One region of the Streptomyces sp. NBC_01497 genome, then DNA from elsewhere that is predicted to be linked to it. Evidence: riboswitches for the same ligand, from Rfam matches in the RefSeq annotation. Region 1 holds a riboswitch; the other holds the start of a gene.
The links. Region 1 has a riboswitch for thiamine pyrophosphate ahead of thiO (glycine oxidase ThiO). Riboswitches for the same ligand answer to the same signal wherever they lie in the genome.
Positions count from the first base shown of each region.

Region 2: another riboswitch for thiamine pyrophosphate. It lies ahead of OG310_RS34385 (purine-cytosine permease family protein); the one in region 1 lies ahead of thiO (glycine oxidase ThiO).

Region 1 is NZ_CP109427.1:6,160,726-6,176,628, forward strand. Features, by position in the region: gene OG310_RS25980 (6-phosphofructokinase) at 1-568, shown strand, start outside; gene OG310_RS25985 (FadR/GntR family transcriptional regulator) at 654-1,385, opposite strand; gene OG310_RS25990 (dihydrodipicolinate synthase family protein) at 1,532-2,482, shown strand; gene OG310_RS25995 (anthranilate synthase family protein) at 2,828-4,864, opposite strand; gene OG310_RS26000 (class II 3-deoxy-7-phosphoheptulonate synthase) at 5,184-6,536, shown strand; gene OG310_RS26005 ((2Fe-2S)-binding protein) at 6,743-7,126, shown strand; gene bfr (bacterioferritin) at 7,226-7,717, opposite strand; gene OG310_RS26015 (sulfite oxidase-like oxidoreductase) at 7,906-8,538, shown strand; gene OG310_RS26020 (deoxyribonuclease IV) at 8,700-9,578, opposite strand; gene pknB (Stk1 family PASTA domain-containing Ser/Thr kinase) at 9,649-11,583, opposite strand; gene OG310_RS26030 (thiazole synthase) at 11,730-12,524, opposite strand; gene thiS (sulfur carrier protein ThiS) at 12,530-12,757, opposite strand; gene thiO (glycine oxidase ThiO) at 12,754-13,944, opposite strand; TPP riboswitch at 14,184-14,296, opposite strand; gene OG310_RS26045 (NAD(P)/FAD-dependent oxidoreductase) at 14,366-15,568, shown strand; gene OG310_RS26050 (Rv2175c family DNA-binding protein) at 15,816-15,903, shown strand, end outside.
Region 2 is NZ_CP109427.1:8,141,577-8,157,479, forward strand. Features, by position in the region: gene OG310_RS34380 (glycosyl hydrolase family 18 protein) at 1-755, shown strand, start outside; gene OG310_RS34385 (purine-cytosine permease family protein) at 788-2,206, opposite strand; TPP riboswitch at 2,198-2,291, opposite strand; gene OG310_RS34390 (glycosyltransferase family 2 protein) at 2,460-3,230, shown strand; gene OG310_RS34395 (lectin) at 3,346-6,135, opposite strand; partial or broken gene OG310_RS34400 (family 78 glycoside hydrolase catalytic domain) at 6,693-8,906, opposite strand; partial or broken gene OG310_RS38645 (glycoside hydrolase family 78 protein) at 9,486-9,938, opposite strand; gene OG310_RS34405 (dienelactone hydrolase family protein) at 10,157-10,993, opposite strand; gene OG310_RS34410 (GNAT family N-acetyltransferase) at 11,114-11,671, opposite strand; gene OG310_RS34415 (HAD domain-containing protein) at 11,965-12,498, shown strand; gene OG310_RS34420 (hypothetical protein) at 12,763-14,193, shown strand; gene OG310_RS34425 (DUF6381 family protein) at 14,557-14,748, shown strand; gene OG310_RS34430 (AAA family ATPase) at 15,021-15,554, shown strand; gene OG310_RS34435 (GNAT family N-acetyltransferase) at 15,671-15,903, shown strand, end outside.

The sequences.
Region 1 (15,903 bases):
GCACACCACCGCCGAATCACACACACGGGTCCTGGTGTGCGAGGTGATGGGGCGGCACTCGGGCTGGATCGCCCTGCACGCGGGTCTCGCGGGCGGCGCCAACGCGATCCTCGTCCCGGAGCGGCCCTTCGACGTCGAGGAGGTCTGCGGCTGGGTGAACTCGCGCTTCAGCTCCTCGGCGGCGCCGATCGTGGTGATCTCCGAGGGGGCGAAGCCGAAGGAGGGCCGGCTCGTCCTCAAGGACGGCTCGACCGACTCGTTCGGCCACGTGCGCCTGTCCGGGGTGGGCGAGTGGCTCGCCGGGGAGATCGAGGAACGCACCGGTTACGAGGCGCGTACGACGGTGCTCGGCCATGTGCAGCGGGGCGGGACCCCGAGCGCGTTCGACCGGTGGCTCGCCACCCGGTTCGGGCTGCACGCCATCGAGGCCGTGCGGGACGGCGACTTCGGGACGATGGTCGCGCTGCAGGGCACGGACATCGTGCGGATCCCGATCGCGGAGGCGGTGGCGACCCTGAAGACGGTGCCGGCGGCGCTGTACGAGGAGGCCGGGGTCTTCTTCGGCTGAGCCGCCCGCGACCCGCGCTGCGCCCCGCGCGCGGGCGGCAACCCCTGCGCGCGGGAGCGCGACTTCCGCCGTAGGGCGTCGGTCCCTAGCTGTCGGCGGCCAGCTTGGCCACGCGCGACTCGACGTCGTCGAAGTGCTCCAGGACCGCGCGGCGGGCCGCCTCCGTGTCGCCGGCCCGCAGCGCGCCGACGATGTCGGCGTGCCGGTGGACGAGGTCGCCGGGGTGTCCGACGGGGCGCAGGTCGGCCCGTACGGTCTGGAAGGCGTCCCAGAACAGCTCGATGAGCTGGGTGGCCAGCTCGTTGCCCAGCGGTTCGAACAGCATGAGGTGGAAGCGGCGGTCCGCGGCGGCGGTGTCCTGCCCGACGCCCTCCGGGGTCCCGCCGGCGGTGCTCCCGCCGTCCGGGGCGCCGGAGGCGGCCATCGCGGCGACCTCGGCGTCCAGCCGCTCGAAGAGCGCAGGGTCGGCCAGCTCCACGACGTCGCCGATCAGTCCGGATTCCAGCGCGCGGCGGACCGCGACCAGTTCGCGCAGCGCACCGGGGTTGCCCCGCACGGCCTGCCGGGTGCGAAAGAGCAGGCCGGGCCCCATGGTGGCGAGCGGGGCACTGCCGACGAAGGTTCCGTACCCGTGCCTGATGTCCACGATGCCGCGCGTGTGCAGGGCGCGCAGGGCCTCCCGCACGCTGTTGCGGCCGGCGCCGAGACGCTCGATGAGCTGGGTCTCCGCCGGCATGGCCTCGCCGGGGGCGAGGTCCAGCTCGAAGATCAGCTCGGTGATGCGGTCCTCAAGTTGCTGCCGGACTCCGTACGCCACGGTCACTCCTCGGCCTGATGGCGGGCCGGCCTCGACGCTCTTGCCTGCCCTCGCCGACGAGTGTAGCGTCGGCACGTATAGGACATCCCATGTCCCATGTCCTATGTCTGTTCGGGGGCGGCGAAAGAAAGGGCCCGAAAACCCACATGAGAAGTGAACCGGCCGTCGCAGGGGTCGTCACGGGAGTCATCCCACCGTTGTGCACACCGCTGACCGAGGAGCAGGAGCTCGATGTCCCGTCCCTGGAGCGACTGTGCGCCTTCCTCCTCGACGCGGGGGTGACCGGGCTGTTCGTCGGCGGATCGACCGGTGAACTCGCCTACCACACTGATGAGTTGCGGCTGCGGGTGCTGACCGTCGCGCGCGGGGTGGCGGCCGGTGCGGTCCCGGTGCTCGCCGGCGCCGTCGACCTGTCCACGAACCGGGTGATCGCCCAGGCGCGCGCGGCCGAAGCCGCGGGCGCTGACGCGGTGGTGGCGACGGTGCCGTTCTACTCGCCGACCCACCCGAGCGAGATGGTGGACCACTTCACGGCGGTCAGCCACGCGCTGAGCATCCCGCTGTGGGCGTACGACATCCCGGGCAACGTGCAGCGCAAGCTGCCCGCGGAGGTCACGGCGCACCTCGCGGGAGCGGGAGTGATCGCCGGGCTCAAGGACAGCAGCGGCGACCTCGACGCCCTGCGCACGGCCTTGGACCTGACGGCCGCCAACGGCGCACGTGCACGCGGCTTCTCGGTGCTCACCGGCTCGGAGGTCATGGCGGACATCGCGCTCGCCCTCGGCGCGGACGGCATCGTGCCGGGGCTCGGCAACGTCGACCCGCACGGCTATGTCGCGCTCCACGAGGCGGCCCGGCGGGGCGACACGAAGGAGGCGGCCCGTCAGCAGGAGCGGTTGCGGACGCTGTTCGCCATGGTGCGGGTGGGCGACACCACCCGGATCGGCGGATACGCGTCGGCGATCGGCGCGTTCAAGGAGGGGCTGCGGCAGCGGGACGTGATCGCCCACGCGACGACACCGCGCCCGATGGGCGCCCTGTCCGCCATCGAACGCGAGGCGGTCACGGCCCACTTGCGCACGGCGGGTCTGCTGTAACCGCCCCAGCTGCCGCGGGGCGCGGCCGTCGGGGGCCCAGCTGCCGCGGGGCGCGGCCGTCGGGGGCCCAGCTGCCGCGGGGCGCGGCCGTCGTCGGGGGCCCAGCCGTCGTGGGGCGCGGCCGTCGTGGGGCCGGGGCACGCCGCCCGGCCCCGCGAGGCTGTTTCCGTACGCCAGCGCCAGCGCCAGCGCCAGTGGCAGATCGGCGCGGGGCCGGCGACCGGCGACCGGCGGCCGGGCAGCCGCCCGCGGTCGGGCGGCGGACGCTTCGGCGCTCCGAGGTGCCTTCCGGGGTGCCCGGCCGGCGCCGGGCCGCACGGCGCCGGCCGGGCACCCCGCGGGGTCTCAGCCCGCCGCCCCCGCGCCCGCGCGGCGGGCGTGCGTCAGGAAGCGGGAGATCACGCCCACGCCGTCCCGGGTCAGCACCGACTCGGCGTGGAACTGCCACGACGCGAAGCCCGGGCCCCGCACCGCGTGCACCTCGCCCGTCGCCGCCTCCCGCGCCACCTCGATGCCGTGCGCGGCCAGCTCGCGCGCCGTCCCGTCGTCGCACCGGGCGGTGAAGCTGTTGTAGAACCCGACGGTCTCCCGCCGCCCGAACAGGCCGACCGTCACCTGCGCCCCCTGGTGCGGCTCCCGCTTGCGCACGACATCGAGGCCCAGCTCCGCCATCAGCAGCTCATGGCCGAGGCACACCCCGAGCAGTCCGCGCTTGCGGGCCGCGACCAGGTCCGCCGCGAGCCCCCGCATCACTCGGATCCTGGGGTCGCGCAGGTTCGTCGGGTCGCCGGGGCCGGGCCCCAGCATCACCGGTCCTTCATGGGCGAGGACCGCGGCCCGCAGCCCCGGTTCGTCGTGGCGGCGCACCGACACGCTCAGCCCGCAGGCGCGCAGCAGGTACGCCAGCATCGCCGTGAACGTGTCCTCGCCGTCCACCACGAGGACGTGCTCCCCGGTGGGCTGCGTCTCCTCGTCCGTCCGCATCCGCAGCCAGAACGGCGCGAGGTCCGCCCGCCGCGCGTCCAGTGCCGCCCGTACCCGGGGGTCCCGGGCCAGTGCCGCCCCGGCCGGCGCCCCCTCCGGGCGGGGCCGCGCCGGCTCCCGTACGCCCAGCGCGGTCAGCACCCCCGCGGCCTTGGCGTGCGTCTCGGCGACCTCGCTCGCCGGGTCCGAGTGGCGTACGAGGGTCGCGCCCACGCCGACCCGGAGTACGCCGGTGTCCGCGTCGATGTCGGCCGTACGGATCAGGATCGGCGAGTCCAGTGACTGGGCGCCGCCCGCGTCCCGGCCGAGCAGGGCCAGGGCGCCCGCGTAGTAGCCGCGCCCGCCGCGCTCGTAGCGCTCGATGACCCGGCAGGCGTTCTGCACCGGTGACCCGGTGACGGTCGCGGCGAACATCGTCTCCCGCAGCACCTCCCGCACATCCATGGTCGAACGCCCGCGCAGCTCGTACTCCGTATGGGCGAGATGTGCCATCTCCTTGAGCCGGGGGCCGACCACCACACCGCCCCGGTCGCCGACGGTGCACATCATCTTGAGTTCCTCGTCGACGACCATCGACAGCTCGTCGGTCTCCTTGCGGTCGCTGAGGAAGGCCAGCACGTCCTCGACCGTCGGCTCCGAGGGGCCCGGCGGGTAGCGGAAGGTGCCGCTGATCGGGTTCATCACGACTGTGCCGCCGCTCATCCGCACATGGACCTCGGGGCTCGCGCCCACCAGGGCCCGCCCGCCGTCGCCCGTGTGCACGACGAAGGTCCAGTACGCGCCCTGCTCGCCCACCAGCAGCCGCCGGAACAGCGCCAGCGCGTCCGCCCGTGCGAACCCGGCGACGCGCCCCTCGTAGGTGCGGCGGATGACGAAGTTCGCGCCCTCGCCGGTGCCGATCTCGTCGTCGATGACGCGCCGGACGGTGTCCGCGTACTCCTCGTCGGCGACGTCGAAGCCGCCGTCCTCGACCCGTACGGCACCGGCCGGCAGCGCGTCCAGCACGTCGGCGAGGGGCAGTTCCCAGGTCTGCTCGGCGAGCAGCACCGAGAGCGGCGTGGCGTCGTCGCGTACGTCGAACCCGCGCTCCCGGATCTGCCGGAACGGTACGAGCGCCAGCGAAGGACGCTCCCCGACCGGGAGGTCCGCGAGCCGGTCCACTTCCCGGACGGCGCCGACGAGCACCTCGACCACGTCCTCGGCGCGGCCCGGCGTACGGCGGCGCAGCAGGGCGAAGGGCGGTCCGCCGGCGGCCGTCAGCCGGCACAGCAGCGACCGGGCCGTCACCGCGGCGTCGGCCGGGACGGTAGACGGGACGGGAGAAGAAACGGAGCAGGGGGCGCCCGGAGCCGGTGCGGCGGGGGAGGGCGGAGGAACGGAGGGCAAAGTGCCGGTCATGGGGCGGGTGGTCCTTCCGGGTGGGAGAGGAGCGGCCCGCCTCACGGCTCCCGCGGCGCCTCGCGCCGACGGGTCCCCGTACACACGGAAGGCCGCCCTCGGGCGGCCTTCTCGATCCGTGCGATATGCGTCACGCGCGCGGAATCAGTGGGGTCGCCGGTCGATCCGGCCACCACCAGGACTGATTCGCGTGACAGAGCATGCGCGCAGCCTAGCCCACCCACCGGCCCCCGGCCCGGAGCGTCCGGAGCGTGCGAAAGCCGTTCCACAGTGTGAGCACCTTGCGTTATCCCGTTGCGTGACCGCGTAACCTGGGGCTGTGACAGTGAACGCTGAGAACCCCGCGACGCATGTGCCCACCTGGAAAGGTCTCCCCGCTGCGCAGCAGCCGGCGTATCCCGACCAGGAGGCCCTGCGCGCGGCCGTGGCCGAGCTGGAGTCCTGTCCGCCGCTCGTCTTCGCCGGCGAGTGCGACCTGCTGCGTTCGCGGATGGCGGCCGTCGCGAAGGGCGAGGCCTTCCTGCTCCAGGGCGGCGACTGCGCCGAGGCGTTCGACGGCGTCTCCGCCGAGCACATCCGCGCGAAGATCAAGACGCTGCTCCAGATGAGCGCGGTCCTCACCTACGCCGCCTCGGTCCCCGTGGTCAAGGTGGGCCGTATCGCCGGCCAGTACTCCAAGCCGCGCTCCAAGGACACCGAGACGCGCGACGGTGTCACGCTGCCGACCTACCGCGGCGACTCCGTCAACGGCTTCGCGTTCGACGAGGCGTCCCGCGTGCCCGACCCGGCGCGCCTGACGCGGATGTACCACGCGTCCGCCTCCACGCTGAACCTGGTGCGCGCCTTCACCACCGGCGGCTACGCCGACCTGCGCCAGGTGCACGCCTGGAACCAGGACTTCGTGAAGTCCTCGCCGGCCGGGCAGCGCTACGAGCAGCTCGCCCGCGAGATCGACAACGCCCTCAACTTCATGAAGGCGTGCGGTACGGACCCGGCCGAGTTCAAGTCCGTGGAGTTCTACTCCTCGCACGAGGCGCTTCTGCTCGACTACGAATCGGCGCTGACCCGCACCGACTCGCGCACGGGGAACCTGTACAACACGTCGGCCCACCTGGTGTGGATCGGTGAGCGCACCCGCCAGCTCGACGGCGCGCACATCGAGTTCGCGTCCCGGATCCGCAACCCGCTCGGCATCAAGCTCGGCCCCAGCACCACGGTGGACGAGGCCCTCGCCTACGTCGACAAGCTGGACCCCGACCGCGAGCCCGGCCGCCTCACCTTCGTGGTGCGGATGGGCGCCGACAAGGTCCGGGACAAGCTCCCCGAGCTGGTCGAGAAGGTCACGGCCTCCGGCGCGAGCGTCGCGTGGGTGACGGACCCGATGCACGGCAACACCTTCGAGGCGGCCTCCGGGCACAAGACGCGCCGGTTCGACGACGTCCTCGACGAGGTCAAGGGCTTCTTCGAGGTCCACAAGGGCCTCGGCACCCACCCCGGCGGCATCCACGTCGAACTCACCGGGGACGACGTCACCGAGTGCGTCGGCGGCGGCGACGAGATCTTCGTCGACGATCTGCACCAGCGCTACGAGACGGCCTGCGACCCCCGGCTCAACCGCAGCCAGTCGCTCGACCTGGCGTTTTTGGTGGCCGAGATGTACCGCGACCAGTAGCCGCCGCACCGGTCGGCCCCCGGGTGACCCGGGGGTCCGCCGCGCGCGAGAACCGACGACGGATGGGGCACGGATCACCGCTTGTGATCCGTGCCCCATCACTCGCACGGGGGTTCTCCGGAGGTGCGGCCCTGGGTAAGGTTAGGTTAGCCTCACCGATACGTCGGGACGGCGTTCCGAGTCCGGCCCCCGGGGAGGTGAACCGCGTGTACGTATGCTCCTGCTTCGGCATCACGGAGTCACAGGTCAAACAGCACGCGGCGGCGGGCGCCTGCACGCCCCGCCAGATCGCCTCCCGGTGCAAGGCCGGTACGGACTGCGGCGGCTGTGTACGCCGCATCCAGTCGATACTCGGCCGTGGTACGTGTCCCAGCCGCCAGCTGCTCGACGGGCGCACGGACGTGCCGGCCGAGGCCGAGGCTCCCGCCATGCCCGGTGAGCCGGCTCCCCGCCCGCCCGCGCTGAACCCGTCCGAGCCGTTCGCCCCGTCCGAGCCGTTCGCCCCGGCAGAGCCGTTCGCGCCGAGTGAGCCCTTCGCGCCCGCGCCCGTGGCGACCGGGACGAGGGTGCGGTTCCCGTACGCGGCCTAGGACGCCGTACGACCGTTCCCGCTCCCGTGCCCCTGCCCCTGCCCCTGCCGTGAACCGGTAGCACCGCCGGACGAGTCGCGGTGGGCCGCGTCGCACCCGTCAGCTGTCGCCGTCGCCCTCCGGCTGCTCGATCTGCTGGGCGATGTACAGCCCCTCGCCGAGCTTCTCGATCAGCGCGAGCTGAGTGTCGAGATAGTCGATGTGGTGCTCCTCGTCCTCCAGGATCGACTCGAAGAGACGCTTGGACGTGAAGTCGTTCTTCGCGTGCATCACATCGATACCGCGCTTGAGCCGGTCGATGGCCTCCACTTCGACCTGCCGGTCCGCCTCGAACATCTCCGTCGCGCTCTGGCCGACCCGCACGTGGAAGAGCCGCTGGTAGTTCGGCAGGCCGTCCAGCAGCAGAATCCGGTCGGTCAGCAGCTCCGCGTGGCGCATCTCGTCGAAGGATTCCGCGCGGGTGTTCTTGGCGAGCTTCGTCCAGCCGAAGTTCTCCTGCATCTTCGCGTGCAGGAAGTACTGGTTGATCGCGGTGAGCTCGGCGGTCAGCTGCTCGTTCAAGAACTCAAGGACCTCGGGGTCGCCCTGCATGGCAGCGGCTCCTTCCAACGATGTGGCGATGGACGCGTGGCGCGTGGCAGACATGTGCCCTGTGAGACTGCGCGCAGTCTCGCATCGCCATGGGGGGCCGTCCAGTAAGGACGTCCTTGGTATGAATTGGGTGGATATGCGTTCAGCCTGGTCATGACCACCCCTCCCGGTCTGTCACCATGTAAAGCATGGGTCAGGACCAGAGCGAGGGGCATCGGATACCGGAGGAGTCCCCCCTGCCGCCGGGACAGCGCCTCCAGCGCGGCTGGCCCGTCACCCATTACGGACCGGTCCCGAAGTTCAAACCCGACCGCTGGGAATTCCGGGTATTCGGCGCGACCTCCGATGCGGACAAGCACTGCTGGAATCACGAGGAATTCACGTCCCTGCCCTTCTCCACGGTCGTGGCGGACGTCCACTGCGTCACGAAATTCAGCATGCTCGGCGCCGAATGGGGAGGCGTCCACGCGAAAACGGTCCTCGACCTCGCACCGCCCGCCGCCTCGGTGACCCACGTGATGGTCTGGGCCGAGTACGGCTACAGCGCCAACCTACGGCTGGCGGACTTCGCCGGGGACCGTACGATCTTCGCCACGCACCGTGACGGCGAACTTCTCACGGCGGAGCACGGCTTCCCGCTGCGGCTGGTCGTGCCGCATCTCTACGCCTGGAAGGGGCCCAAATGGGTCAGGGGCGTGGAGTACATGACGGCGGACCGGCGGGGCTTCTGGGAGGAGCGGGGCTACCACAACGTGGCGGACCCGTGGACCGAGCAGCGCTACACCTACCAGGAGGAACCGGGCGAGGGCCCCGAGCTGTAGGGGCGGTGCGGCGAGGCAGCGCGCGGCCGGGACGGTAGCCGGACCGGTTCACCGCGCGTATGGCGTGGGGGGTGCGGGGTCCGGGGTCCTGCGAGCTTCACCCCGTACGGCCCCCGCCCGCCTCAGGGCGGCCCCGGTTCCGGCTCCCGGTCCTTCCCGGGTCAGGCGTCGCGCAGCTTCTTCAGGCGGGTGACGTCGTCCGTGTGCCCGTCCCTGCCGCCGGGGGTCTCGGTCACCAGCGCTACGCCCCGCGTCGCCGGGTGGTGGAACAGCGCCTCGAAGGGTGCCTCGCCGATGTGGCCGGCGCCGATGTTCTCGTGGCGGTCCTTGTGCGCCCCCACCACGTCCTTCGAGTCGTTGGCGTGGATGAGGCCGAGCCGTCCGGGGCCCACCGTCTCCACCAGCAGATCCAGTGTCTGACGCATGCCGTGCTCACCCGCGAGGTCGTGGCCCGCGGCGAAGACGTGGCAGGTGTCCAGGCACACGCCGAGCTTCGGATGGGCCTCCAGGGCCTCGAAGTACGGGCCGAGATCCCAGATCCGGGAGCACAGCGAGAAGCCCTGGCCCGCGGTCGGCTCCAGCAGGACGGGCGGGTCGTCGTCATGCGTCAGTTCGTCCAGCAGCGGCAGCAGCAGTTCCCGTACCTGCGCGAGCGCGGTCGCGCGGTCCCGGCCGCCGGTCGCGGACCCCGTGTGCACCACCACGCCCCGCGCCCCGATGGCCCGGCCGCGCCGCAGGCTGTGCCGCATGGACTCCACGGACCGCTCCGCCGTGGCCTCGGTGTGCGAGCCGAAGTTGATGAGATAGGGCGCGTGCACGTAGGCGGGCAGGTCCGCCGCCGCGCACCCGGCCCGGAACAGTTCGTCCTGGGCCGGGTTGCCGGCCGGCGTCGCCCAGCCCCTCGGGTTGGCGACGAAGACCTGGACGCTCTCGGCGCCGAGGTCGCGGGCGTAGCCGAGACCGGTGGTCGCGAGTCCGCCGGCCACGGGCACATGGGCGCCGACTGGATTGCGCATGGTGGCGGGGGCCGTCCTTGTCATCGGGGGTGCCGGCTGTTCACGACGGCGCGGGTGCCGGCGGTGCCGCGTGCCCCGCCGCCGTCTCCCGCTCTCACAGGCCGTCGGTCTTGATCGTGATCGTGCTGCCCTCGGGCGCCTTGTCGCCGCCGTCCACGGACTGCTCCGTGATCGTGTCGTCGATGAACGGGAAGCTGTGCTTCACCTTCACCGTGAACCCGGCGTCCTCCAGCCGCGTCCGCGCGTCGTCGGCGGACCGGCCCGTGACGTCGGGCACCGCGACCATCTTCGGGCCCTTCGACACGGTCAGGGTGACCGTGTCGCCCTTGGCCAGCTGCCCGCCCTCGCCCGGTGACTGACGGGCCACCGTGCCCGCGTCCTCGTCGGACTGCACGCGCTGCGGTGTGACCTTCGCCTTCAGGCCCGCGTCGTCGAGGTCGGACGTCGCGTCGTCGACGTCCTCGCCCGTCACGTCGGGCACGTCGACGGCGCTGCCCTTGCTCACCGTGAGCGCGACCGCCTTGTCGGGGCGCACCCGCTCGCCCGCGCCCGGGTCCGAGGAGATGACGGCGCCCCGGTCGGTGCCGTCGTCGAAGGCCGAGGTGACCAGCCCCGCCGACAGGCCCGCCTTGGTGAGTGCCGCCTTGGCGTCGGCCAGCGGCAGGCCGGCGAGGCCGGGAACCTGCACGATCTTGGGGCCGCGCGAGATGGTCAGCGTCACCGGGCCGTCGCCCCGGATCTTGGTCTCGGGGGCCGGATCGCTCCGCATGACCGTGCCCCGGTTGAAGGCGTCGCTGTAGCCGTGGTCGAAGCGTGCGTCCAGGCCCGCGTCGGAGAGGCGCTTCTTCGCCGCCTGCTCGCTCTGCCCGAGCAGCGGCGGTACCCGCGTGAACTGGCCCGAGTTGATGTACCAGACCCCCGCGCCGACGAGCACCACGACGAGCGCGGTCACCACGGCGACGACGCCGCGACGCCGGCGTGGGCCCCGGCCGCCGTGGCGTGCCGGGGGACCCGCCGCGGCCGGCGGTGCGGGCGGCAGGTCGAGGCGGCTGGTCCTCGCGACCCGGCCGGTGTCCGCGCCGGCGGGGGCCGTGCGCGGGATCACGCTCGTACGGTTCTCAGAGCCGGACGCACCGCTCACGGTGCGCGCGGCGGGTGGCACGGCGTCCAGTTGGGCGTCGCTGAGGGCCGCCCGTGCGGCGCGTACGAGCGCGAGCAGCGCCACCGCGTCGCCCGGCCGGACCCGGGGGTCGCGCGCGGTCGCCGCGGCCACGAGCGCGTCGAGTTCGCGGGCGAGGCCCGGCACGGCCGCGGACGGCCGCGGGACGTCCTCGTTCAGGTGCTGGTAGAGGACCTGCGCGGGAGTCTCGCCGCCGTGCGGCTTGCGGCCGGTCAGCATCTCGTAGAGCACGACGCCGCACGCGTACACGTCGACGCCGGCCCCCGCGCCCGCGGCGGCGTCCTCCAGCTGCTCGGGTGCGAGGTACGACACCGTGCCGAGCACGGCGCCGGTGGTGGTCGTGACGTCGCCGACCGTACGGACGAGACCGAAGTCGGCGACCTTGACCCGCCCGTCGTCCCCTATCAGGACGTTCTCCGGCTTCATGTCCCGGTGCACGAACCCGGCGCGGTGCGCCGCGCCGAGCGCGGCCAGCACCGGTTCCACGATGTCCAGGGCCGCCCGGGGCTGCAGTGCGCCGCGTTCGCGCAGCACGTCACGCAACGTACAGCCGGCGACGTACTCCATCGCCAGGTACACGTACGCGCCCTGGGCGCCCTGGTCGAAGACCGCGACCACATTGGGGTGCGCCAGGCCCGCGACGGACTTGGCCTCCCGGATGAAGCGCTCCACGAAACCGGCGTCGGTGGCGAGCGAGGGATGTATCACCTTGAGCGCGAGCACCCGGTCGAGGCGGGTGTCCAGGGCCCGGTAGACCGTGGCCATCCCGCCGACCGCGATGCGCGCGTCGACGCGGTACCTGCCGTCGACCACGTGCCCGACGATCGGGTCATTGAGGGTCGTATCCACGCGGCGAGTCTACGTTCCGGCCGGGTGGAAGGCCCTGCCCGCCGGTGGGCCTGCAGCAGAGCTGTAACGCTGCGAACAGCCCGGATGCCCCGCGCCCGGGCCGCCGACGGGTGCGGTCCTGCCCCCGGAAGGGGTGCTGTCCCGCCTCAGAAGGCGGGGCGTTCCGGGTCCAGACTCGCGCGGCCCGCCTCCGGGGAGGACGCCTCCGCGTGGTGGCGGCGGGGGATGCGCCCGGCGCGGCGGGCGAGGCGGCCCGCCTGAACGCCGTGCCGCATCGCCTCGGCCATCAGGACCGGTGACTGCGCCCGGGTCACCGCCGAGGCGAGCATCACCGCCTCGCACCCCAGCTCCATCGCGAACGCCGCGTCCGAGGCGGTTCCCGCGCCCGCGTCGAGGATCACCGGAACGCCCGCCCGCTCGACGATCAGGCTGAAGTTGTGCGGGTTGCGGATGCCGAGGCCCGAGCCGATGGGGGAGCCGAGCGGCATCACGGCCGCGCAGCCGACATCCTCCAGTTTCCGCGCGAGCACCGGGTCGTCGTTCGTGTACGGCAGCACGGTGAAGCCGTCGTCGACGAGGGTCTCCGCCGCGTCCAGCGTCTCGACCGGGTCGGGCAGCAGCGTCCGTTCGTCCGCCACGACCTCCAGTTTCACCCAGTCGGTGCCGAGCGCCTCCCGGGCGAGGCGGGCCGTCAGCACGGCCTCGCCGGCCGTGAAGCACCCCGCCGTGTTGGGCAGCGGACGGACGCCGAGCCGGCTGAGCACCGACAGCACCGAACCCTGCACGCCGGGGTCGAGCCGGCGCATGGCCACGGTGGTCAGCTGTGTGCCCGACGCGACCAGGGACCGTTCCAGCACGTCGAGACTGGGCGCACCGCCCGTTCCCATGATCAGTCGGGACGTGAACGTCACGTCCGCGATGGTGAGTGGATCGTCCGCCATCCCCGTCAGCCTCCTTGTACGGCGGTGAGGACTTCCACCCGGTCGCCGTCGCCGAGCCGCGTCCGGGGCCAGCTGCCCCGGGGCACCACCGTCTCGTTGAGCGCCGCCGCGACGCCCGAATGCGCCGTTGTCAGCGTTGCGATCAGCTCGTCCAGCGTCGTGGCGGCCGCGACCTCACGCGGCTCGCCGTTCACCGACACGCGCACCACGCGTGCCGCCGTGTCGTCGCTCATGCGAGCAGCCCCTCTCGTACGGACATCTCGGTCCGGTGCGTCCCCTCGGGCGACGAGCCGGCGGGACGCGGCGAACCCGTGAACCGCTCCGGTGTGAACGGCCGTGCGACCTCGGGCAGTTCGCCCGTCGTCAAGGCCTCGGCCAGCGCGTCCCCGGTCACCGGGGTCAGCAGTACGCCGTTGCGGAAGTGCCCGGTCGCCAGGTGCAACCCGGGCAGGGCGGTGGGGCCGAGCAGCGGCGCGTTGTCCGGCGAGCCCGGCCGCAGTCCGGCGCGGGTCTCGGTGAGCGGCAACTCCGTGATGCCGGGGACGAGTTCGTGGGCGTCCCGCAGCAACTCGTACACACCGCCCGCCGTGACCGTGGTGTCCCAGCCGAGCTCCTCGCTCGTCGCGCCCACCACCAGTTCGCCGTTCTCGCGCGGTACCAGGTACACGTGCCCGCCGCGCACCACCGCCCGTACCGTGCGGGAGAGGAACGGCGCGTACGCACGCGGCACGGTCAGCCGCAGTACCTGGCCCTTCACCGGCCGTACCGGCGGCAGCACCTCGTCCGGTACGCCCGCGAGCCTGCCACTCAGGCTGCCCCCGGCGAGCACGACCTGGCCGGCGCCGAGCGCCGATCCGTCCGCGAGCTCCGCGCCGGTGGCCCGGTCCCCGACGACGGTCAGCCGCCGGGCCCAGGTGCGGTGCAGTGCCACGCCCGCGCGCTCGCACGCCACCACCAGCGCGGCGGCCAGCCTGCGTGGATCTATCTGGTGGTCGCCGTCCACGCGCAGACCGCCCCGGACGCCCGGCGCGAGCATCGGTTCGAGCCGACGGCAGTCGCGGCCGCCGAGCCATTCGGAGGTGAGGCCGCACTTCTGCTGGAACGCGTGCAGTTCGCGCAGGTGGGCGCGGTCGTCACTGTCCAGCGCCACGGCGAGCGTGCCGCAGGCCCGGTAGCCGGTGTCCCGGCCGCTCGCCTCCTCCAGCTCCGCCACGAACCGTGGATAGCGGCGCGCGGAGGCGAGGTTGAGGCCGAGCAGTGTCTCCTCGCCGTAGTGCAGTTCGGTGACGGCGGCCAGCATGCCAGCCGCGACCTGCGCGGCCCCGCCGCCCGGCTCCGGGTCGACGACGGCGGTCCGCAGGCCGCGCTGCGCGGCGCGCCACGCGGTGACGAGGCCGATGATCCCGCCGCCGATCACCAGGACGTCGTACCCGCCGGCCCCCGCGGGCGCGGAGCCCGGCGAAGCGGAGGGTGCCGCCGACCCGCCGGACGCGCCGGACACGGGAGAGACGCCGGAGGCGCCGGAGGCGGGGGAGGCGTCGGCCGCACCGGACGTCGGGGACGCAGCAGACGTCGGGGACGCGGAGGACGCACCGGAGGCCGGGGACGCGGCGGTCGGTGTCCCGTGCGTGTCGGATGAGTTGGATATGTCAGAAGGCTGCACGGTCGTCAGCCCCTCCCTTCGCCGGCATGACCCGGATCAGGTTCGTACGGTCGGAGGCCGCCCAGCCTCCCTCTCAGCCCGGTCCGTCCGGGCTCCCGCGAGGTTTCCCGGGCAAGCCTAGACCCTGTCATGCCGTCCTGTAACACGGCCCGGGGCGGTGGGGATCTATGGTGATCGCGTGAGCGAGGATCAGAGAGTCGTGATCGTCGGTGCGGGCATGGCCGGTGTGCGGACCGCGGTGGCGCTGCGCGAGAGCGGCCACGCGGGGCCCGTCGTCGTCGTGGGCGCGGAACGGCATCCCCCCTACGACCGGCCTCCGCTGTCCAAGGCCCTGCTCCTGGGCCAGGCCGAGAGCTCCGCCTTCGACATCGACTTCGCCGCACTCGACGTGCAACTGCGGCTGGGCCTCGCCGCGACCCGGCTGCGGCCGGACGAGCGCGAGATCGACACGGCCGAAGGGCCCATCGCCTACGACGCGCTGGTCCTCGCCTGCGGCGCGCGACCACTGACCCTGCCCGGTACGGAGGGCCTGCCCGGCGTGCACGTCCTGCGCACGCTGGACGACGTGGAGCGACTGCGGCCCGTACTGGAAGCGCAGCACGAGATCGCCATCGTCGGCGCCGGCTGGATCGGCGCGGAGTTCACGACCGCGGCGCGCGCCGCGGGCTGCGCCGTCACCGTCCTGGAGGCCGCCGACCTGCCGCTCGCGGGAGCGCTCCCCGCCGAGATCACCGCGCCGATGGCCGCCTGGTACGAGGAGAGCGGCGCCACGCTCCTCACGGGCACGCGCGTCGAACACGTCGAAGAGGGCGCGGTCGTCCTCACGGACGGCCGGCGGATCGCGGCGGGCGCCGTCCTCGTCGGTATCGGTGCCCGGCCCGCGACATCCTGGCTGGCCGGCTCGGGCGTCGCACTGGACTCCGACGCGGCCGTCCGCGCCGACGCCTGGCTGCGCACCTCGCTGCCCGACGTCTACGCCGTCGGCGACTGCGCGTCCTTCCCCTCGGCGCGCTACGGCGAGCGGCTGCTCGTGCACCACTGGGACAACGCCCTCCAGGGCCCGGTCACCGTCGCCGGCCGCATCACGGGCGCCACGCGGGAGCCGTACGATCCGGTGCCGTACTTCTGGTCCGAGCAGTTCGGGCGCTTCGTGCAGTACGCGGGCCATCACACGGGCGCCGACCGGCTCGTCGCGCGCGGCGACCGCGCCGGCGCGGCCTGGTCCGCCGTGTGGCTGCGGGACGGGGTCCTCGTCGCGCTCCTCGCCGTCGGCAGGCCCCGCGACCTGGCGCAGGGCCGCAAACTGATCGAGTCGGGCGCCCGGCTCGACCCGGAGCGGGCCGCCGATCCGGCCGTACCACTGAGGAAATCGGTGCTCTGAACGTCCTCTGAACGTCCTCGGAACGTCTTTCGGGCATCCTCCGGCCATCCTCCTGGGGGCGCCAGGAGGATCCTCCGAGCATCCCCCGAAGGCCCCACGAGCGGACTTCCCAGGTTTTTTCCGCGGTGCGGCACGGCATGCCGATCCCCTTGCGGCCTGCCCTGCCATGGGTCGCAGGGGTGGGCGCATGCCCCGCCCGGACCGCCACGACTACCGTCTGTCAGTCCGGGATGGCAGGCTTGTCCTCGTGACCGAGATTGACGCAAAGATCGATGCTCTCGTCCCCGAGTGGCTCCACCTCCCCGACATCGCGGAGAAGCTGGATGTCGAGGTGA
Region 2 (15,903 bases), 2.0 Mb from region 1:
CGTCCGGCGTGAACCACTACACGCTCGCCTTCCTCACCTCGCAGTCCGGCTGCACCCTGAACTGGGAGGACGGTGGCGACGCGGTCGGCGCCCACAGCACCGAGATCAACGCGCTCAAGTCCTCCGGCGGCGACGTCGCCATCTCCTTCGGCGGCGCGGGGAGCAAGGAACTCGCCCAGACCTGTACCTCGGTCTCCAGCCTGACCGCCGCGTACAAGAAGGTCGTTGACACCTACGGCGTCAACCGCCTCGACTTCGACATCGAGGGCGGCACCCTCGGCGACACCAGCGCCAACACGCGGCGCGCCCAGGCCCTCGCCGCGCTCCAGAAGGCCGAACCCGCCGTGCAGATCGACTGGACCGTCGCCGTCGACCCCGACGGGATGGAGTCCGACGTCACCGGACTGCTGACCGGCGCCCAGTCGGCCGGTGTCAAGACCACCGTCGTCAACCTCATGACCATGGACTTCGGCGACGGCGAGAACGCCCTCCAGGACTCGGAGTCCGGCGCCAACGCCGCCGTGAAGCAGTTCGTCTCGATCTACGGCGGCTCCACCGCCGCCAACTGGGCCCGCATGGGACTGACGCCCATCGCGGGCCAGAACGACGACGACGAGAACTTCAGCCAGTCCGACGCCTCCGCCCTGGAGAGCTTCGCGGCCGGCAAGGGCGTGCAGGAACTGTCCTTCTGGGAGGTCGACGAGTACGACAAGGCCGTCGGATACGCCTACTCCAAGATCTTCAACAAGATCTGACAGCAGGGCACTTCGATGAGGGCTGCGGCGCGTCAGACGCGAACGGCGCGCCGCAGCCTGAACGGGACGTACACGACGAGAGCCGCCACGAACGCCACGTAGTACGCGAGATCCGCCCCGTGCAGCGCGTGGGCGACGGAGCCCTCGTACACGGAGGTGTTCATGAAGGGCACCGCGGCGCCGAAACCGACGACGAACGCGAGCAGCGCGGGCCACCACGGGCGGCGCTCCGCCTGCTCCGCCGCCAGGTCCACCGGCGCCCCGCCCCGGGCCCGCGAGCGCGCGTACCAGTCAACCGACACCACGGCGACGAAGCCGGGAATCCAGTACCCGACGAACAGCAGCACGTTCTGGAAGCGCGCCACCGTGTCGGCGGCGTGCATCCACAGCACCAGCGGGAAGCCCAGGGCCGCGGCGAGCACCGCGGCGAGAGGCCGCGGCAGCCGCACCCCGACCGTCTGGAGGGCCAGCGAGCCGCTGTAGTCGTTCATCGCGTTGCTGCACAGCGCCGCACACGCCACCGCGAGCAGCCCGAACGCGCCCAGCGCGCCGCCACCGAGCAGGCGGTCCACCCCCGCCGCACTCTGGTCGGTGAACACCGAGGCGCCCCAGAGGCCGAGCGCCTGCACCGCGACGAACGAGACACTCACACCGAGGAGTGTGTACCAGAACATGCGGGTACGGGACGTCTCCCTGGGCAGATAGCGGCTGAAGTCGCTGGCGTACGGCGCCCAGGACAGCGACAGGCTCAACGCCACCGTGCTGGTCAGCATGAAGGCGCCGAACCGGTCGGCCCCGTGCACCTGCGAGACGGCGGCGGGATGCACCCCGCCGAGCATCTTCACGGCGAGGAGCGCGAAAGCCACCGCGAGCCCCAGCGTCATGACCTTCTGGAGCCGGTGGATCGCCTCGTAGCCCAGCACCCCGACCAGTCCCTGCCCGGCCATCATCACCAGCACCCCGAGCCAGAAGGGCCAGCCGAACAGCCGGGCCAGCGCGTCCCCGCCGAACAGGCCGATCAGCGCGTCCCAGGCCACCGACGACATCCACTGGAGCAGCCCCGGCACGACCACCGAGCGGCCGAAGGCCAGGCGGGCCAGCGGCAGTTGCCCGGCTCCGGTGCTGCTGCCCCACGTTCCCAGCCCCGCCACCGGCACGGCGCCCAGCACCGTGCCGACAACCACCGCCACCAGGGCCGTCGTGAAGTCCAGCCCCAGCACCACGCCCAGCGTCCCGGTGAACACCCCCGTCATCGTGAGGTTCGGCGCGAACCACACGGTGAACAGCCGTCCTGCCCGGCCGTAACGGTGGTCCCCGGGAACGGGCGCGATGCCCTGGGTCTCGATCCGCAGATCCCCCGCGGCGGCGGGCATCCGGCCCTCGAAGGCGGACGCACGCGCCCCGTCCGCGACATCGTCGCGGTCCTGCAGAGAAGTACGCGGCTGCGCCATGAGAGACATCCCTCCGCCAGTACGAGCTGGTTCAGGTTCGACGGGTGTGATCTCAGCCCCGCGCGGGGCACCCCGTGTCCGGTCCCACCAGCCTAACGCGCCCATCCCGCGCCGCGCGGTCCGGGGGTGGGCCGCTCCCGGAGGGCCGCCGTGCGGCCCGTGCGCGTGGTGGAACGCGGACGGCGCCGCAGGACGGGCCCGCGGACGTGTCCGCTGCCCGCGCTTCTATGCTGGCGAAGTTGCCTGGGAACAGATGGAGAGTGCCGTGCCGCGCCGGATCGACGTCATCACCGCGGTGCACGCGCCCTCCGCCCGCTACCTGGCGGACGCCTACCGCTCCCTGCGCGGGCAGCGCATGCCCGAGGGCTGGGAGTGGCACTGGCTGATACAGCAGGACGGCGACAGCGACACCGTCGCCCCCTACGTGCCGGCCGATCCACGCGTCTCCTTCCACCAGGGACGTCCCGGCGGTCCCGGCACCGCGAGGACGCTGGCCCTCGCGCACGCGCACGGCCCTTACGTCCGCGTCCTGGACGCCGACGACCAGCTCCCGCCCGGCGCCCTCGCCCGCGACATCCTCGCGCTGGAGGGCCATGCGGACATCGGCTGGACGACATCTCGCGCACTGGACCTGCTGCCTGACGGTTCCACCGTCTCGTTCGAGACGGACCCCGCTCACGGGCGGCTGGAACCGGGCGGCATCCTCGCCCACTGGGCCGGTCACGACCACCGGCTGCTCGTCCACCCGGCGACGCTGTGCGTCCGCCGCGAACTGCTGCTCGCCCTGGGCGGCTGGATGGCGCTGCCGGCCTCCGAGGACACCGGTCTGCTCCTGGCCCTGGAGGCCACCGGGCCGGGCTGGTTCACCCGTGAGCCGGGCCTGCTCTACCGCAAGTGGCCCGGCCAGGTCACCGGGCAGCGGGCGCACGCTGACAAGGCGGAGTGGCAGGCCCGCACGGCCGTCGTGGAAGCCAGGGCCCGGGCGCTCGCGCGCCTGTACCCGCGAGGGCCCGTGCCCCGGTAGCAGGTCTTGCCGCACCCGCCACCGGTATCCGCGCCGCAGCGCGGTCCCGGGCTCGCGGCGGAGCAGGCCGTCGTGGCGCCGCCCGGTGTGGGCGGCGCCACCACGGCGCGACGGTTCAGGAAGGCAGCCCCCACTTCTGTGCCGCGCTGCTGTTGCAGGTGTAGAGCGCCAGTTGTGTGCCCTGCGTCGTGGACGAGGACGGGTCGTCCAGGCAGAGCCCCGACCCGGGGTTGACCAGGGACCCGTTGGAGCCGGCGGTCCACTTCTGCGCGCCCGTGCCGTTGCAGTTCCACAGCTGGACGGGCGTTCCGTTGGTCGTGCCGCTGTTCGACACGTCCAGGCACTTGCCGAGGGTGCGCAGGGTGCCGTCGGCCGCGATCGTCCAGTCCTGCGCCGCCGTGCTGTCACAGCCCCAGAGCTGGACGTGGCTGCCGTCCGTGGTCGAGGAGCCCTGGTCGTCCACGCACAGGCTCGCGGACACGCCCGCGGTGACGGGCCCGACCCGCGGCTTGGCGGGAGCGGCCAGGCTGCCGCCGTACGACGGGGGAGCCGCCGAAGTCCCCGCGGCCCACGAGGTGTTCGCTGCGGTACCGAGGGTGTACGAGAGGGTTCCACCGCCGGTGATCGCCGCGGTGGGTGCGTAGGCGTTGTTCCAGGACGCCCCGTTCCAGGAGGCGGACTGCACGTACGGGGCGTTGTCCGCCGCGCCGTTCCCGTTGATCGTCAGGGTCTTGCCCGACGGCAGGGTGACCACGGCCTGGGTGAACAGCGGGGAGCCGAGCGCCAGGTCCGAGGTGCCGGGTGTCATGGGATACATCCCGAGTGCGGACCACACGTACCAGGCGCTCATCGCGCCGAGGTCGTCGTTGCCGTCGGCCAGGCCGCCCGGTGTGTTCGTCCAGATCTGGTCCTGGACGCTGCGGACCGTCGACTGCGTCCGGTACGGCTCACCGGTGTAGTCGTACTCCCAGGGGAGTTCGATGCTGGGCTCGTTGCCGACCCAGGCGTAGCCGTTCGCGCCGGTGTAGCTGCGCAGCGTGGTGTCCAGGTAGTGGTTCATCGCCGCGTTGCCGCCCTTGGCGGTGGCCAGACCCGCGACGTCGAACGGCACCATGCCGGTGTAGATCCACGAGTCGGCCTCGACCATGTCGTTGCCGCTGGTGGGATCGAAGCCGCCGACCCAGGTGCCGTCGGCGTCGCGCGGCTGGACGAAGCCCGAGGCCGGGTTCAGGACGTTGCGCCAGTCCTGGGCGCGGTCCGCGTACGTCTTCTGGTCGGCGCTGTCGCCGAGTGCCCCGGCGTACGCCGACAGGGCGAAGTCCGCGGTGTTGTACTCCAGCGTCGTCGAGACGGGACCGTAGAAGTTGCAGCAGCCGTAGCTGCCGTCGTGCGGCATGTATCCGGGGCTGCTCAGGTAGTTCAGGCCCGGGCGGTTGTTGTTCGTCCTGCTCGCCTCGGAGACCATGTCCGTCAGCGCGGTGGACGTGTCGAAGTTCGTCGCCCCGAACGCGTGGAAGTCGGCGAGGATCGCGGCGGCCGGGTCGCCGACCATCACGTAGCTCTCGCCGTTGTTCTCCGACCACTTGGGGAACGTGCCGGTCTGGGCGTAGTCGTCGACCATCGACTGCGCCGTGTCCGACGCGGTCTGCGGATCGACCAGTGCCTCCAGCTGCGCCTGGGAGCGGTACGTGTCCCAGCCGGAGTAGTTGGCGTACGCGGCGCGGTGGCCGGAGTCGACGGTGTGGGTCTTGCCGTCGAAGCCCGAGTACTGGCCGTTGGTGTCGCTGATGACGTTGGGGTGCAGGAGTGAGTGGTAGAGCGCGGTGTAGAAGACCGTCTGCTGGTCGGCGGTGCCGCCCGCAGTCTGGATCTTCCCGAGCTCGGCGTTCCACGCGTCACGTGCGGCGTCCCGTGTGGAGTCGAAGTTCCAGCCCGTGTTCTCCGCGGTGCGGTTGGCGACCGCGTTGGCGGTGGAGACGTAGGAGATGCCCACCTTGGCCTGCACCACCTGCTGGGAGGTGGTGTTGAAGGTGAGGTGCGCGCTCGACGCCGCCGCGTCGGGTGCGGCCGTGGACGCCGACGTCGCGGCCTTCGGCATCGAGCCGTGCAGCTGGGGCTTGTTCGGCTTCTCCGGGGCGTTCTTGGACGCACGCTTCGCGGACGGCGCGGGTGCGGCCTGTGCCTTCGTCGCGGCGCTCGTGCCCGACCCGGTGAACGGCTGGTCGAAGACCATGTCGAAGTGCACGGTGTACGTGTTGCCCGCGCCGCAGAACTTGCCGCTGGTCACCTGGCCGCTGATCTCCGTGCTGGAGACGACGGTGAACTGGGGCGCGGTGTCCCCGTTCTGGCTGCCCGCCAGCTTGAAGATCAGGTTGGCCTGGGTCGTGGCGGGGAAGGTGAAGCGCGCCATGCCACTGCGGGTGGTGGTGGTCAGCTCGGTGGTCACGTGGTTGTCGAGGGCGACCTTGTACGAGCCGGGCGACGCGGACTCGTTGCCGTGCGCGTACGAGTCCGTCGCCGTGGTGCTGACCGCCCCCACCGTCGGCAGGACGGGCACGTCGCCCGCGGCGCCGCAGCCCGGTCCCGCGATGTGCGTGAGGCTGAAGCCGGTGATCGAGGAGTCGTTGTACTCGTAACCGCCGCCGGAGGGGCGGGAGGGTGTGTCGGGGCTCCACTGCACCATGCCGAAGGGGACGTCGGCCCCGGGGAAGTCGTCGGCCTGGTTGGAGGTGCCGATCAGCGGGTTGACCAGGGCGGCGGGGGAGGCCACCAGAGCGGGGCCGCTCGCGGCCAGGGCGGGCGTTCCGAGGCCGGCCGCGGCCAGCGCCGCGACGGTCAGTACGCCTCCGGCGGCACGGCCGAACGTCCTGCGCGGCCGTGCGGTCGCGGAGCGTCGCCCGGGCACGCCGAGCCCTGGCCGTGCAGGTTGGACAACGTTGTCAGATCCGCCGGGCGAGGAGCTCGGGAGAGGGTCGGACAACGTTGTCTGCTGGGGGTGGCGCGATGCCGGTGGCGGCAGCGATCTCATGAGCAACTCCCTTACCTTCTGGGCGCGTTGGGGCGCCGCTACGCATGGAGAGTGCTCGCCGAATGTAGCCAGTCTGCATGTGCGCGTCAACGAGTCGGACGGTGAACGGGACGACCGGCCCGCGCTGACGCCGCCGACCTGGCCGCCGCCTCGCTGTCCTGTGGCACGCTGTCCTCCGCCCTCGCTGTCGCCGGCCGGTTGCGTCGCGCCGATGCCCCGGCGCACGGGAGGACCGGGCGTTCGGCGCGAGAGCCGTGCCCGGCCCTGCGGCTCCGGCCGCGCCCTGCGCGGTGCCGGCCTCCGAGGGGAACGGGGCCCTTCGGGCCAGCAGGCCCGGGCGGGCGGGCACGCGGACATCTGCGGGCGGGCGAAGAGGTCAGTGGGGGGCCGGCGAGCCGGCCCCCCACTGCGGTCGTTGCCGCGCTGCGGTGCTGTCAGCTCGCGAAGTGCCAGGTCCCCGAGCCGACGGTGTAGAGCGTCTCCTGACCGTCCTTCCGCAGTGTCCTCGCGCCTGCGGTGGCGGCGCTCGGGGCGCTCCCGCTCGTCCGGGGTACGTGGACGGTGGCCGTCACCCCCACCGGGACGGACACGGTCAGGGCGAAGCGGCTGCCGGTCCTGGTCCACGACGTGGCGACGGTGCCGTGCACGGTGTCGACGGAGGCGGACGCGTGCCGCAGGCCGTCCGGCACCTGCGGGTCGATCATGACGGTGCGGTAGCCGGGAGCGCTGGGACTGATGCCGCCCAGCAGGCTGGAGAAGGAGGCGTTGATCCCGGCGAACATGGCGTGGTCGTGCGTTTCCATGCTGGAGCGGTAGGTCCACTCCTCCCAGGAGCTCGTCGCGCCCTGCGCGATCTCGAAGCCGAAGCCGGGATAGCTCTTCGCGTCGAGGACCGTCATCGCGATGTCGGTCCTGCCGATCGCCGACAGGGCGTCCATCAGATACCGGGTCCCGAAGATCCCGGTGTCGAGGTGGCCCGCGTCCTTGTGCAGGACGGTGTCGGCGAACTGTGCGCCCACGGCGTGCAGGTCCTCGGCGGGCACCATGCCGAAGGCCAGCGGGAGCACACTCGTCACCTGGCGGCCGTCCCCGTACGTGTCACCCGCCGCGTTGAGGAAGTGTGCGTTGAAGGCCGCTTTGATGCTGTCGGCCAGTTGCCGGTAGCGAGCTGCGTCGTCGGGGTGGCCGAGTGCCCCGGCCGCCTTGGCCACGTCCGTGGCCTGGAGATAGGAAAGGGCGGTGTTGACCACGGACACCTCGCTCGTGCAACTGCCCGCGCTCGCGTCGCCCATCCCGCCGTTCGCGTGGGGGCCGAGGTCGGGCGGGCACCAGTCACCGAAACCGCGGTTCTCGGGCCAGATGTGGCCGGGTACGTCGGAGGCGTTGGTGTCGACGAACGCCTTCATGGCCCGATAGGCGGCTTCGAGGGTGGCCCGGTCGCCGTACTGCTCGTAGAGGGTCCAGGCCAGGCTGATCTGGTCGCCGCCCATGTCGGGCTGCTGGGCGTTGGACGCGTCGTTGGGCAGCGCCGTGCCCGGCGGCATGTCCTTCAGGTAGCTCGCGTAGAAGCGGTCCATGCCGAACTCGGTGGTGGACGCGTCGTGGTAGGCCTGCACGTCCATGCCAGGCGGTGTGCGCTCGTCGCGGACCGGGTTGTCGGTGGGAAGGCTCATCGAGTTGTTCAGGATGCTCCACCGGTTGTTCTGCCAGATGCGGTTCAGCAGCGGGTCTGACGAGTCGAAGGTGGCGGTCGAGGCGACGTCGGCGTGCACCACGCGTGCGTCGAGGCTGCTCGCGCTCGGGGTGCCCGGGTATCCGGTGACCTCGACGTAGCGGAAACCGTGGTAAGTGAAGCGAGGTTCGTAGGTCTCGGATCCGCGGGCGCCCGCAAGGGTGTAGCTGTCGGTGGAGGCGGCGGCCCTGTTCGTGACGGTGTCGAGCATCCCGTCCTCACCGACCTCCTCGGCCGTGCGCATCCGGACGGTGGTTCCCGCCGGGCCGTGGACCCGCAGGCGGGGCCAGCCGGCGACGTTCTGGCCGAAGTCGTACACGTAGACGCCGGGCCGGGGTTCGTCGAGCGTGACGGGACGGAGCGTTCCGGTGACCCTCACCGGCGGCGCGGTGTCCGCCGTGAGGCGTCCGGCCGGGGCGGGCACGGTCCGTACCCCCTGCCAGGAGATGTCGGTGAAGCCGGGCGCGTCCCAGCCGGGCTGATCCTGCTGGGCGTCGTAACTCTCGCCCGCGTACAGGTCGTTGCTGGTGATCGCGCCGGACGACCACTTCCACGTCGGGTCCGTGGTGATGTTCTGGCGCGTCCCGTCGGTGTAGGTGACCGTGAGCAGCATGAGAGCCTGCTTCGGCCCCGTCCACCGAAAGCCGTACGGGCTGAACTGATCGCCGTAGCCGTTGCCGAGCCACATCCCGACCGCGTTGGCGCCCTTGTGCAGCTGGTCCGTGACGTCGTAGGTGGAGTACAGGTCACGCTGGTCGTACGGGGTGCTCCCGGGCGCCAGCACATGGTCGCCCACCTTGTGCCCGTTCAGGTGCATCTCGTAGAAGCCCAGGCCGTACACGTAGGCCCGGGCGCGCGCGACCTTCTTGGGCAGGCTGAACGACTTGCGCAGCATGGGCGCGTCGGGATCCGGGTCGAGCAGGACGGGGTCGCCCTTCGGTTCGAGCTGTCCGTCCGTGACGGTGGAGCCGGGGAAGCGGGGGTCCGCCGCGGTGGAGAAGTCATCAGCGAACAGCCGCGTGCCGTCGGGTCCGGTCACCGCGAGGTTGTCGTAGAGGGCGTCCTCGGCCACGTTCGCGCTGGTGGAGGTGCGGAAGCCGAGCGTGCCCCGCGTCAGGGTGGCGTCGGTGCGGGTGTCGACCCGCGTCCCGTCGATCCAGGTCGTGATCGTGGCGCCGTCCGCCGTGATCTTCATGTGGTGCCGGGCCGACGCGTTCGCGTCGGTGATCACGGGAGTGAGATCGACCTCGCCGAGCGTGCTGAAGTGTCCGTCGCTCTGCAGCTGCGGACGCAGCATCACCTTGCCCGGCGTGGTCACCGTGTTGACCTGCCACATGTAGTAGTTCCGTGCGTCCTTCGCACGGAACAGGACGCTCGCCGCGCCGGCCTTGATGGTGAAGTCGGTGTCGAGTGTGAAGTCCGACCAGGTCATGGAGGAACCGGTGTCGGGGCTGATCCACTGGGCGCCGCCCCAGTCCGCGGTGTTCAGCAGGCCCATCTCCCACCAGGCCGTTTCGCTCCACGCCGAGGTCCGGCCCCGCGCGTCCCAGACCTGCACCTTCCAGTAGTAGCGGTGCCCGGACGCAGGCTGGGGGCCGCCGTACGCGATTCCGGTCGATTGCGCTGTGGCGACTTTGCCGCTGTCCCAGACGTCCGCGTCGCCCCGGTCCAGTCGCGCCTTGCTGCTCGCCACGAGGAGCCGGTAGGCGCTCTGCCGCTGGTTGTTGACGGGGGAGCGCAGCGTCCAGCCGAGCGCGGGGTGCACGTCGTCGATCCCGAGCGGATCCGTGGCGGAGTCCGTCGTGAGCCGCGCCACCGAGAGAGGCGCGGAGGCGGCCTCTGCCTCGGGGAGGGAGGAGAAGGGAAGTCCGCCGCACGCCAGGGCGATGACGATCGCCACGACCCCGATCCAGTAAGTCGACCTCGTCCTGCGGTGATCGAACAACATCACGTCCCCATCAGCTCGCGACGTCGGCGGCCCCGCGAACGGGGGAAGGGGCCGCCTCCGACATGAAACGATTCAATCGTGGCGCGTCAGCTTAAGCGAGCGCTGCTGAGGGGCGCTACCCCTGTGCCGGGCATTTCCGCTCGGGCCCGCGCCCCCGTCCCTCACGGAACCGGCCGCGCCGGCGGACCTCCGGGGACGTGACCGGCCCGTTCCGTGCGTCAAGGTGAAGGAGGTGGGGACGCACGGCTGTTGGGCGCCGGGGGCCCGTCATCCGGCCGACTGCCGTCGACCGTCAGATGGTGGGAGACGAATCGGTGCCAGCGGGTGATCGCACGGGGATCCGTCGTGGTGTGCGGGCCGTCGAAGCAGATCAGTCGCTTGTCCTGCGAGCCCAGCGCGTCGAAGAGGGCGAGTTGGCCCTCCCTGGGAAAGATCTCGTCGTCCCGTTGGACGTGGAACAGGACCGGGGCGGTGATCCGGCGGGCGTCCGCCGCGGCGCGCTCCGGCGCTGCCATGCCCCCGTCCAGCGCCGGCCCCTGCCGGAGGCCGAACTTCCCGAGGACCGCGCACCGCAGACGGGTGCCCAGGGCGGCCGCCAGGGGGAGTCCGAACCGTGTTCCCATCGACAGTCCCACGTAGGCGAGACGGTCGGCGCTCACGATGCCCGGGGCCGCGAGGGCGCCGAGCACGCTCTGCCAGTCGTCCGCCATCCGGTCGAGGACGGCCTCGATCCCCTCTTGGGCGATACGAGCCTGATACGCGCGGGGCGTGAGCGGGCCGGGCACCCGATCTCCGTGGTAAGGCCCGTCGATCGCGAGTACGGCGAGGCCGGCCCGGGACGCGAACCAGCCCGCCAACGCGCGGTTTCGCGCGCTCCGCTTGTGTCCGCTTCCCCCGTGCCCGAGGAGAACCACCGCAGGCGGCGACGCGACGGGCGCGGGCGGCAGCCACAGCACGCCCGGAACGGCTCCGGCTTCGCGGGTGAGTCGAAATCCCCGCTCCACGACACCGCCGGGCACGACGGAACGCACGGTCCACTCGACCGCGTCATCCACGCCGTCTCCCCACTGACGCCTCAAGCGCCGTACGTGGCCGCACCGTCGGCTGGCCCACGGGTGAACCCACGTGAACGGCGGGCGCGTTGAGCGCGGCACCTCCGGGGTGCCCGCCCGTGCTCATCTCGTGGGGGACGGCCGCCGGAACGCACCGTTGCGGTCACCGTCCGCGCTCGGCAGCGGCCGGGACCAGGCGACCTCGCGCTCCAACTGGCCCGACTCCACGAACAACCGCACCTGTCGGGTGCCGGCGAGCGCCCGTGCCAGCTCGGCCCGGTCCGCCGGCAGGAAACCGAGCCGCTGCCAGAAGCCGCCCGACCGGCGGCTGAACAACCAGGCGTGTCGCGCGCCCTCCGCCGCCGCCCGGCCGAGAGCGAATCGACCCAGCCGGAGCCCGAGGTTGTGTCCGCGCCACGCGTCGTCCACGGCGACGCTCCGCACCAGGGCGTGCTCACCGCTCGCGTCGACCTCGTATCCGGTGCTGCCCCGTACGACTCCCTCGCCGTCGCGCAGCAGCCACAGGCGCAGAGCCGGCGAATCCAGTCCGCTCAGTGTCAGGTCGGATCGTCGCAGGAAGTCCGTCACCTCGGGAACCTCCGACCGCAAGAGGCGGGTCGGCGCGGACAGCCCCGTCCTTTCCGGTGAGAGGACGTCGATCGTCGGTTCGGTGGTCGGCACGGCACTGACTCCGTCTCGTTCGTCCGTGCCCGCACATCGGACTCCGGGGCTCCGTCAAGGGATCGCGAACGATCGACATTCTGCATCGCCGAACCTCCGTACGCGTATCGATGACCGGCGCCGGCTCGGGCGGTGGGGGATCCGGTGGCAGGCAGCGCCGTCCGCCCGGCCGGGACTCGACGTGATGGACGGAGCGGCCGTGCCGGCCGGCGCGGGCAGAGCGCTCACTCGCGCCGATCCGCGCCCCGAACACGTGGGACGCGGCGTGTGCCACGGCTCGCTATCGTGCCGTCGTGACTGGATCTTCACCGCGCCCGCTGCTCTTCCTCGATGTCGACGGACCACTTCTTCCCTTCGGGTCGGCGCACGGCACTCCGACGTACCCGGCCGGTTCCGGGCGGGACGGTGCCGCTGCGAATCCACTGCTGGCGAGGATCAACCCGGCGCACGGCCCTCGCCTGGCGGCGCTGCCGTGCGACCTGGTCTGGGCCACGGCCTGGATGGCCGACGCCAACGAGGGTGTCGCCCCGCGCCTCGGCCTGCCCCGGTTGGCCGTGGTGGTCTGGCCGGAGCCGTCGGGCACCGACGACGAGGACGAGCGCAGCGGGCTGCACTGGAAGACCCGCACCCTCGTCGAGTGGGCCGCGGGTCGCCCGTTCGCCTGGGTCGACGACGAGATCACCGGCATCGATCGGACGTGGGTCTCCACGCACCACGAAGGACCCGCCCTGCTCCACTGGGTCGATCCCCGTCGGGGCCTCGCCGAGGACGACTACCGCACCCTGGACGCGTGGCTGCGGCAGGCGTCGGTGCTGCCGGGCGCCTGACCTCCGGGCCTATCGGCCTCCGGACCTATCAGCCTCCGGACTTCCCGGCCTCCGGACCTGCTGCCCGGCGGCCGGTGGCCGACGGCCGAGGTGCGTCGCGGCCGAGCGGGCGCCGGCGGACGCTGACAACACGATGCAACGGCTCTATTGACTGACCATAAGGCCAATGGTCAGACTCATCACGCCGGGCCTGCCCCGCGGCCGGGGGCGGATCCTCGTCCGGCTGATCCCTGAACACCTCCGTCAACGCAGGAAGGTGCACTCATGGCTGCCGTCACGGAACATTCCGGAAGACGCAGAACCCGTCGGCTGACTCGTCGGCTGTATCTCGCGCTCATCAGCGCGTGCGTCCTGCTCGTGGCACCGCTGCTCGTCTCGTCGGCGCAGGCCGACACCGCACGCTCCTCCGCGGCGCCGACGCCCGGCGCACCCGTCGCGTACAGCACCTCGACCGTGCTGCTCGGCCAGGACCAGGTGATCGGTGCCCTGTACCGGCCGAGCTCCCCGAGCCCGAACCGGTCCACGGCCCTCTTCCTCACCCACGAGAACAACGACTTCATCGGCAGTATCCCGTGCGTGCAGTTGGCGCAGCGCGGGTTCACGGTGCTGTGCGTGAAATCGCAGTACGCCGACCAGGCGGCGGCGAACTGGGACAAGCTGGCGCTCGACGTATCGGCGAGCGTCACCTATCTGCGCGGGTTGCCCACCGTCAAGAAGGTGGTGCTCGTCGGCTGGTCCGGCGGCGGCGCGATCATGTCGTACTACCAGAACGTCGCGCAGAACGGCCTCGCCACCTGCCAGGCCAAGGCCCGTATCGACCCGTGCGGCGACGATCTCGCGCATCTGCCGCCCGCCGACGGCGTGGTCCTGCTCGACGCGATCCCCGGTATCGCGTTCTCGGATCTGACGGCCCTCGACGCCTCGGTGACGAACGAACGGAACCTCACGGTCCGCGACGAATCACTGGACATGTTCGCCGCTCGCAACGGCTACAGCGCCTCGGGGTCCTCCGACTACAGCCAGGCGTTCATCAATCGCTACCTCGCGGGTCAGGCCGACCGGGAGACCGGCCTGACGGCCCAGGCGCAAAAGCTCCGTCGGCAGGTGGCGAACGGGAAGGGGCAGTACTCCGACGACACGCCCATGCCGGTGGGCCGGGACACCGCGCGCATCTGGGAGGCCGACCTCTCACTCCTGTCGCACACGAAGGGTGCGTATCCGCTGATCTCGCCGCAGCACCCGGACGGGAGTGCGCCACAGGTGATCCACTCGGTGCGTGTCACCTCGGCGGACGCCTCGGCCAACGACGTATGGGATTCCAGCAAGGGTGGTTTCACCGCCGACTCGTTCCTCTCGGTGGGGGCCATCCGCGCCACGGCCCCGAAGATCACGTCCGACTCGGTCAGCGGCATCGACTGGTCGTCCAGTAACACGGCCACGGTGAACAACGTCAAGGGCATCAGTTCCCCGTTGCTGATCATGTCGATGACCGGGCACTACTGGCTGGTGCCCTCCGAGATGTACTACGACAACGCGACCCACGCGAAGAACAAGACGCTGGTCTTCGTCAAGGGCGCGGAGCACGGCTTCACCCCGTGTACGGCGTGTGCCACGACGCCGGGCGAGTTCGGTGACACGGTCGGGGAGACGTTCGACTACGTCGCCAAGTGGCTGACCACGAACTACGGTTGGTAGCCGCCCGGCCCCCGCCGTCCGTGCCGGGGGCGGGGCCTGGGCGCCCGAGGGTCCGCCTCCGCCGGCGGAGGCGGACCCTCCGAGCGTGTACGGAAGGAAGCGCGGAGTACTGGACCGAGCGGGAGAGAGTCGATGGACGGACGAGCGTACGGATGGAGGGGCGGAGGGCCGGACGGGCGGACAGACGGACGAGCGGACGGCCCGACGGATGGACAGCAGCTGCCGGTTCCTGGCTCGGTCGCCGAGCGTGCGTCCCCGGACACCGCGAGTGGGGCGTCCCGGCAATCGGGCCGCAGAGTTGGCGATCGTCCAGCGGGCCTGTTTCGCTGGAAGGAAGAGATCAGCACGGATCGAGGCTCGATCATGGACGAGATAGGCGAATCACACCGCCATGTCCGAGAGATGCGGGAGAAGGCCCTCGCGCTGAAGGCGGACGCCGAGCAGACGGATGACGCCGAAAAGCGTCGGCAACTCCAGCGGGAGGCAGGCACGTTGGAGTTCAACTGTGAACAGGAGAGCATGATGGCGGCCGGAGACATCTACCCCGTCGAATGACACGGTGCCGGCGGATGCCGCCGACGGTCATCCCGTGGGCGCTCCTGGGCGAGGCCCGTGTGCGGAGTCCAGGCCCCGTCCTCGCAATGTCTGGCGTGCCGCCGCGTCACCAGGTGTCGCGGCGGCACGGTCCTTCGTACGGGTGGCGTGCCGATGGCCATGGTGGCGAAGCGCAGCTGCCCGGTCGTGGGCGGCCGGGAACTTCGACGTGCGTGCGGGATTGCGGCAGCGGACCGCGAGGCTCGTCCGCGTTCGCTACCGTGACGGCCGTGATGGTGGGCAGCGAAGAGACACGGCTCGTGACCCTGCGTGGCAACAGCGCGTCGGGGAAGTCGTCGGTGGCGGCCGGTCTCCGCGAGAGGTTCGGCCGGGGCCTCGCCCTGGTCGGCCAGGACAACCTGCGCCGTATCGTCCTGCGCGAACTCGACCGGCCCGGTGGGGCGAACATCGGCCTGATCGACCTGACGGCCCGTTACGCCTTGGACGCGGGGTACCACGTCGTGGTCGAGGGCATCCTGAACGCCGACCACTACGGCGCCATGCTCAGCCGGCTGCGCGCCGACCACCGGGGCCCGACGCACGCCTACTACCTCCACGTGCCGCTGGCGGGGACGCTCGCCCGCCACGCCACCAAGCCGATCGCCGACGAGGTCGGCGAGGCGCAGTTACGGGCCTGGTACCGGCCGATGGATCTCCTGCCGGGCGGCGTCGAAACCGTCATCGGCGCCGACAGCAGTCTCGCGGTGACCGTCGACCGCATCATGCTCGACAGCGGTCTGGTCGACCTGCTGGCCCGGGAGCACTGACCCCCGCGATCGGTTGGCGAGCCCACCCGACGGTCGGTCTCATTCCGCGTCCTCCTTCTCCGTCGCCGCGTCGCAAACGGGTGCCCGACGGTCCCGTCCATGCCAGGCTGCCCCGCATGGACGTTCGCCTCGAACCCTGGTCGCCCGCCTCACTCGACCTGCTTCGGCGCATCAACACCCCTCAGATGCGGCACCACGTCGGCGGGCCCGAACCGGAGGAGGCGCTGCTCGCGCGGCACCGCCGCTACCTCGCGATGCCCGAGACCGGCCGGGGCCGCATGTTCGCCGTCCTGCTCGGGGACGAGGCGGTCGGCAGTATCGCGTACCACCGACGCGAGTGGCGGGGCGA